DNA from 2 places in the Herbaspirillum sp. C7C2 genome. Region 2 is predicted to be linked to the other one. Evidence: predicted binding sites of a transcription regulator. Region 2 holds the regulator's gene; the other holds the start of a gene.
What was found. The regulator FliA, encoded in region 2, starts transcription of late flagellar genes. The targets are predictions, from matches to a motif close to CTAAAGTTTNNNNNNNNNNNGCCGNTA.
Positions count from the first base shown of each region.

Region 1: a site for FliA is predicted at 1,386-1,412, ahead of HWE04_RS00365 (DUF5610 domain-containing protein). Genes of this name have one in related genera too.

Region 1 covers NZ_JABXGI010000001.1:70,205-73,617, forward strand. Annotated here, with positions in the region: gene HWE04_RS00360 (deoxyguanosinetriphosphate triphosphohydrolase) at 1-1,041, shown strand, start outside; gene HWE04_RS00365 (DUF5610 domain-containing protein) at 1,512-2,261, shown strand; gene HWE04_RS00370 (Tex family protein) at 2,387-3,413, opposite strand, start outside.
Region 2 covers NZ_JABXGI010000008.1:92,221-95,633, reverse strand. Annotated here, with positions in the region: gene flhF (flagellar biosynthesis protein FlhF) at 1-432, shown strand, start outside; gene HWE04_RS13205 (MinD/ParA family ATP-binding protein) at 467-1,267, shown strand; gene HWE04_RS13200 (RNA polymerase sigma factor FliA) at 1,273-2,010, shown strand; gene HWE04_RS13195 (flagella synthesis protein FlgN) at 2,240-2,698, opposite strand; gene flgM (flagellar biosynthesis anti-sigma factor FlgM) at 2,729-3,049, opposite strand; gene flgA (flagellar basal body P-ring formation chaperone FlgA) at 3,233-3,413, opposite strand, start outside.

The sequences.
Region 1 (3,413 bases), on a different contig from region 2:
GACCGCGATCGTATCGTCCACTCCACCGCCTTCCGCCGTCTCGAATACAAGACCCAGGTCTTCGTCAATCACGAAGGCGACCTGTTCCGTACCCGCCTGACCCACAGCATCGAAGTCGCGCAGATTGCTCGCTCCTGCGCCCGCAACCTGCAACTCAACGAAGACCTGGTCGAAGCCATCTCCCTGGCCCACGACCTGGGCCACACGCCGTTCGGCCACGCCGGCCAGGATGAGCTGAACCACTGCATGAAGCACCACGGCGGCTTCGAGCACAACCTGCAGAGCCTGCGCGTGGTCGATGAGCTGGAGCAGCACTATGGCGCCTTCGATGGTCTGAATCTCACCTTCGAAACCCGCGAAGGCATCCTCAAGCACTGCTCGCTGCACAATGCCCGACAACTGGGGGACATCGGCGTACGCTTCCTGGAAAAGAAACAGCCCTCGCTGGAAGCCCAGCTGGCCAACCTGGCCGACGAGATCGCCTACAACAACCACGACATCGACGACGGCCTGCGCTCGGGCCTGCTGACCATGGAGCTGATGAGCGAAGTGGATTTCTTTGCCCGCCATCTGCGCGAAGTCGAACAGACCTATCCCGGCATCACCGGTCGCCGCGTGATCCATGAGACGGTCCGCCGCATGATCAACGCGCTCATCGTCGACCTGATCCAGACCGCGAGCGTGCGCATCTCCGAGCTCGCGCCACGCGACATCGAGGATGTCCGCAACGCCCCGCCGCTCATTGCCTTCTCCGATGCCATGGCCGGCGAAGCGGCAGTGCTGAAGAAATTCCTGCGTGAAAAGCTCTACCGTCACTATCAGGTCAACCGCATGACCGCCAAGGCGCGGCGCATCATTGCCGAGATGTTTTCCGCCTTCATGGGCCAGCCCAGCCTGCTGCCACCGGACTATCAGGTCAAGGCAATGCATGATGACGCCCAGCAGCTGGACAAGCAGGCAAGAAAGGTCGCCGACTACATCGCCGGCATGACCGACCGTTACGCCATCCGCGAACATCGTCGCCTGTTCGTCATGGAATGAGCGGAGCAGGCTTTCCAGCTCATCCACATCCACGTCCATATCTACATACTCATCGTCACTGAACGCAGCGTTTCGATACGCTGCGTTTTCTCTCAGCTCATCCTTGGCAGCATGTCATCGTGATTTCATTGCATCGCTGCAAATGAAATCCGCCTGCCACCACGGATCGGACATTTCGTTACATTTTTTCTGAAAAATTTTTTAGGGTGAGAGCCACCGTATCGACCCGCATCGGCTCGCCGCAAAGCCTTTACCGAAAAGGCTTTGCGTCAGATCGAACAAATCCACCGCAGTAAGTGCTGCCACCCGGACGAGGAAACTGACACCTGTTAATTTTTGTCAATATCAAGTCCGTCACGACCGGGCCGTTATGCAGGAATGGAGTGGTTCGTCATCCGACGCACCATCATTTCCAGTGGATCCGTCTTCCCCCTTGATGCCCGGATCCCCTTTTTCTACAGGAGACCGTCATGGCCATCGGCAACACCACCGGCCTGGACAGCAAATCCCTGCTGCCCAGCACCACTTCCTCCAACTCCGCCAACGCCACCAACGGCGACAGCACCGCTTTGTCTGGCAGTGCGTCCGGCACCAGCAATGACAAGATCGCCGAAGCCAGAAAGGCGAACCTCTTGACCGAAGCAGGCGCCAAGGCACAGTTCAACCTGTCCATCGTCCAGTCCTCGCTGGAGGTGTCACTGCAGAGCGGCAACGATCCTTTGTCGCTGGTCTACAAGACCGCCATCGAAAACATCAACGACATCCTGCGCCCGCAGCTGGGCGACAACGCCGTGCAGAACGCGGCATCCCAGGACAACTCGCCGGAGGGCACGGCCGGACGCATCGTCTCCTTCATCACCAACATGTTCGAGCTCTACAAGCAGAACAATCCCGACAAGGAAGACGCCGCCAACATCGACGACTACATGAACCTGATCTTCAAGGGCGTCGACCAGGGCTTCAAGGAAGCACGCGGCATCCTGGAAAGCCTGAGCGTCCTGCAGGGCGACATCGCCAGCAACATCGACAAGACCTATGACCTCGTGCAGAAGTCGCTGAATGACTTCATCAACAAGGTCAAGGGTGGCAAGCAGGATGGTGGCGATAGTGAAGGCAGCACTGACAACGGTGATGGCCAGGGCGGCACCGTGGTTGCCAGCGAGACCACCGTCAGTATCTCGGTATCGGTGAGCCAGACGCGGATCAGCACCACCGCATAGGATTGACGCCCGTCGATCCGGGCCGCTACGCGAACGAAAAAGAGGCTGTCCCCGCAAGGGAACAGCCTCTTTTCATTGCATCACATCAACGTCGCCGCAATGCCATTGCAGCGACGTGCATCAGTTCAACCGCGCAGTTTCGCAAACGCCGCCGCCATGGCATTGTTGCTCGGTGCCTGCTCGCGACCACGCTGGTTCTGGTGCTGCGACAGACGACGCGCATCGTTGCGGTCACCACGTTGCTCGTTGCGTGCACCCGGGGCCGGGGCGGTGTCGTTCAGGCGCATGGTCAGGGCGATGCGCTTGCGCTTCTCGTCCACTTCCAGCACCTTGACCTTGACCACCTGGCCGGCCTTGACCACGGTGTGCGGGTCCTTGACGTAGGTGTTGGACAGCGCCGAGATGTGCACCAGACCATCCTGGTGCACACCGATGTCGACGAAGGCGCCGAAGGCCGCCACGTTGGTGACCACGCCCTCCAGGATCATGTCCGGACGCAGGTCCTTGATCTCTTCCACGCCTTCCTTGAAGGTGGCAGTGGTGAATTCCGGACGCGGGTCGCGGCCGGGCTTGTCCAGTTCCTTGAGGATGTCGGTGACGGTGGGCACGCCGAACTTCTCGTCGGCATATTTGGCCGGGGTCAGGCCCTTCAACAGCGAGGTCTGGCCCAGCACGCTCTTCACATCCTTCTTGATGTCGGCCAGGATCTTTTCCACCAGCGGATAGGATTCCGGGTGGACCGCCGACGCATCCAGCGGGTTCTGGCCATTCATCACACGCAGGAAGCCGGCCGCCTGTTCAAAGGTCTTGTCACCCAGGCGCGGCACTTCGCGCAAGGCAGCACGCGAGCTGAACATCCCCTTCATATCCCGATACGACACAATGCTCTGTGCCACGCTGGCATTCAGACCCGACACGCGTGCCAGCAGCGGAGCGGAAGCGGTGTTCACATCCACGCCAACGGCGTTCACGCAATCCTCCACGACGGCATCCAGCGAGCGTGCCAGCTGCGACTGGCTCACGTCGTGCTGGTACTGACCCACGCCAATGGACTTGGGATCGATCTTGACCAGCTCGGCCAGCGGGTCCTGCAGACGACGTGCAATCGAGACTGCGCCACGCAGCGACACATCCAGATCCGGCAATTCCTTG
Region 2 (3,413 bases):
GCAGGGGTAGGCCAGCGCGACCAGATGGTGGCCGAGCAGGACGCCATGCTGGCCGGTGCCGGCGTGGACATCAAGCGCCTGCTGTGCCTGAACGCCACCGCCACTGGTGGCACTCTCAATGAAGTGGTGCATGCCTACTCCAGCTCCGGTCTGGCCGGCTGCATCATCACCAAGCTTGATGAAGCTGCCACCATCGGCAACGTGCTAGACGTGGTGATCCGCCACAAGCTCAACCTGCACTACGTCGCCAACGGCCAGCGCGTGCCGGAAGACCTGCACGTGGCCAACAAGCTGTACCTGGCAGACCGTGCTTTCAAGCAGAAACGCGAGACCGCCCCTTTTGAATTCCAGGAAGGCGAACTGCCCGGCGTGATCGGCCCCACCGCGATGTCCATGAACGACAAAGGTTTGCGCGAGGTGAGCTTTGGCTAGTTACGATATCGACCAGGCGGCCGGACTGCGCCGGATGCTGGAGCGTCCGGTCCCCCGACTGTTCACTTTCTTCTCGGTGCTGGGTGAAGAAGAGAAGAGCGCCATGCTTATCAATATTGCCGCCTCCCTGTCGCAGGCCAAGCATAACGTGCTGGTTGTCGATGGCGACGTGGCCAGTACCGGCCTGCTGACCCGCATCGGCCTGCGCCACGACGTCGCCACCTTGCAGGAAGTGGCGCGTGCCGAACGCCCCTTGCGCGAGGCCACCCGCATGCTGCCCGAAGGTTTTGCCATGGCCCGCATCGCCCGCCGTACCGTGCCGGCGGCCAGCGATCCCCAGGCCGGCCGTCTGGCCGAGATTTTCGACAGCCTCATTGAGCAGGCCGAGATCACCCTCGTCAATGGCGTGCTGGCCAGCGATCAGTCCTTGCCGGTGCCGACCATGGAAATGGGCGAGATCGTGATCCAGGTCTCGACCACGGCCACCTCGATCAAGGCCGCCTATGTGCTCCTGAAGAGCCTGAGCGACCGTATCGGACGCCGTCCCTTCAGCCTGATCGTCAATGACGCCACCGAGGCCGAGGCGCGCACCGTCTACGCCAACATGGCCCAGGCCGCCAGCCGCTATCTGGCAGCGCAGTTGAATTTCCTCGGCGCCATCCCGGCCGACGACCATATCCGCCGCGCTACCGGCCAGGGGCGGGCGGTGATGGATGTGTTTCCCTTTGCCGGTGCGGCGCTGGCTTTCCAGCGCCTGTCCAAGCAATTCACGGCGGCCGATACGGCCCGCAGCACTTACGGAATGGCAACCGATGGTGCAAGCCTGGGAGTGTGACGTGCATGTATAACGTCAAGGGAAAAAAGGGCAAGAACGATGTGCTGGAGCAGCATGCGCCGCTGGTCAAGAAACTGGCGCATCAGCTCAAGGCCAAATTGCCCCCTAGCGTAGAGGTGGACGACCTGATCCAGGCCGGCATGATGGGCTTGCTCGACGCCGTCAACCGCTACGAAGAGACCCATGGCGCGCAGTTCGAGACCTATGCCGTACAACGCATTCGTGGCGCCATGCTCGACGAACTGCGCAGCAGCGACTGGCTGCCGCGCAGCATCCGTCAGAACGCCCGCAAGGTGGACGAAGCCATGCAGGCCTTGCTGCAGCAGCTCGGTCGCCAGCCGCAGGAAACCGAAGTGGCGCAGCACCTCAAGATCAGCCTCACCGAGTATCAGTCGCTGCTCAGCGAATGCGGTGGGCACCAGCTGATCTACTACGAGGATTTCCACGACGACGATGGTGGCCATGAACATTTCCTGGACCGCTACCAGACCGCCGAGTCCGACGACGACCCGTTGCAGAACCTGATCAATGGCGGCTTCCGCGAAGCCGTGGTGGACTCCATCAAGGCCCTGCCCGAGCGCGAGCAGATCCTGATGGCCCTCTACTACGAGCAGGAAATGAACCTCAAGGAGATCGGCGCCGTCATGGGCGTGTCCGAATCTCGCGTGTGCCAGCTGCACAGCCAGGCGATCTCACGCATGCGTTCCTATCTGCGGGAGCATTCGTGGAGTGGGGTGGCCTGAGAAGTGATTTGCGTCCGGGAGGACGCGCTCCGGCATGCTCTGACGGCTCCTTCGGGAGCCGTTTTTAATTCCATCGAGCTCTTGCGTGCCGCCTTGGGTCTGACCCAGCTTGCGCTGAGCAGGTAAAGCTTGAGGCACCTGCACGGCACAAAAAAAGACCCCGAGGCATGGCACTCGGGGTCTTTGAATCTGCGGCGATTGCGCTCGTGGCGCTCGGCTTGGAGGGTGGTCAGACCACGCCAAGCCTGCGGCCGGAAGATTTGATGCTGTTCTGTCCATCCGGTCCATAGAAGTTACCGGTGCCGGTCTTGCCCTGCAGGATGGTGAGTGCGCTCTGGTTGATCGAAAGCTTCTTGCCGATCAGCAAACCATTGACGCGGTTGAGCTCCTTGGCATCCTGGGCCAGTTCGAACAGGCCGGCCCAGACGTCCTTGTCGGCGTCGCTGCCATGTTCGTTCATCCACTGCTGCATGCCGGCCTCGTCTTCGCTGTAACCCAGGCTGCCCAGCAGGCTGTGGCGGTTACCGGCCAGCGTGGCCATGTCGGAAACGATGGTGGCTTTTTCGGAAATGATGTCGGTCAGGCCTTCGGCGGTGGCTTCAGCCAGCAAGGCCTGTTCCTGATTCAGTTTTTCGACCAGGCGGGACAGGGCAGCGTGTTCCAGAGGCAGGTTGCTGGCCGGATTCATGCGGGTCATCCTGTGCGAAGGCAGTGACGATCAGGCCGGACGGGCGCTGATCAGGGTCTTGACGGTGTCGATCAGGCCATTGGCCACTTTTTCCGGATCGATCTGGAAGGTGCCGTTGGCGATGGCAGCCTTGATTTCGGCCACTTTCTTGGCATCGAAACTGCTGCTGTTGCTGTTGACCTTGGTTTCCAGCGACTGATAGGTGCTGGACAGGCGCACGCTATCGGAAGTGGCTGCAGTGGCCGCGGCACCATTGCTGGCAGCAGCGCCGGCGGGGGCGTTGTTGCGAGGCTGGGCCTGGGTCTGCTCGCTGTTGAGGGCAGCGGATTTGAGGGCGTCGTTAACGTTCACGGCAGTATTCCTTGTAGGGTGGGGGCGCATCGCACCCGCCTGTCGTATGGATTATCGACCAGTTCTGCGCAAACTTTAACATCCAGGGCGCCAAAATGACGAAATGGGAGAAATTTTCTTCACATTTCCGACGCCCGGCTGCAGATCCCGGCTAGACAGTCCTTTCTTCAGGATTGCCCTCTATCAATAGTTGATTTCCAGAATGCCGCCCGCCTTGGCGATGCCGCTGACCACTTGCCCGGCGGCGGTCCGTGCCTGCGCCATCTGGCCTTCATTGGCGTTGGTCATGGCGCGCGCTTCCGTGGAAATCTGGAAGCCCGGGCCGATCGAGACGACCCGTACCGACTGTCCTTGTTGTACCACC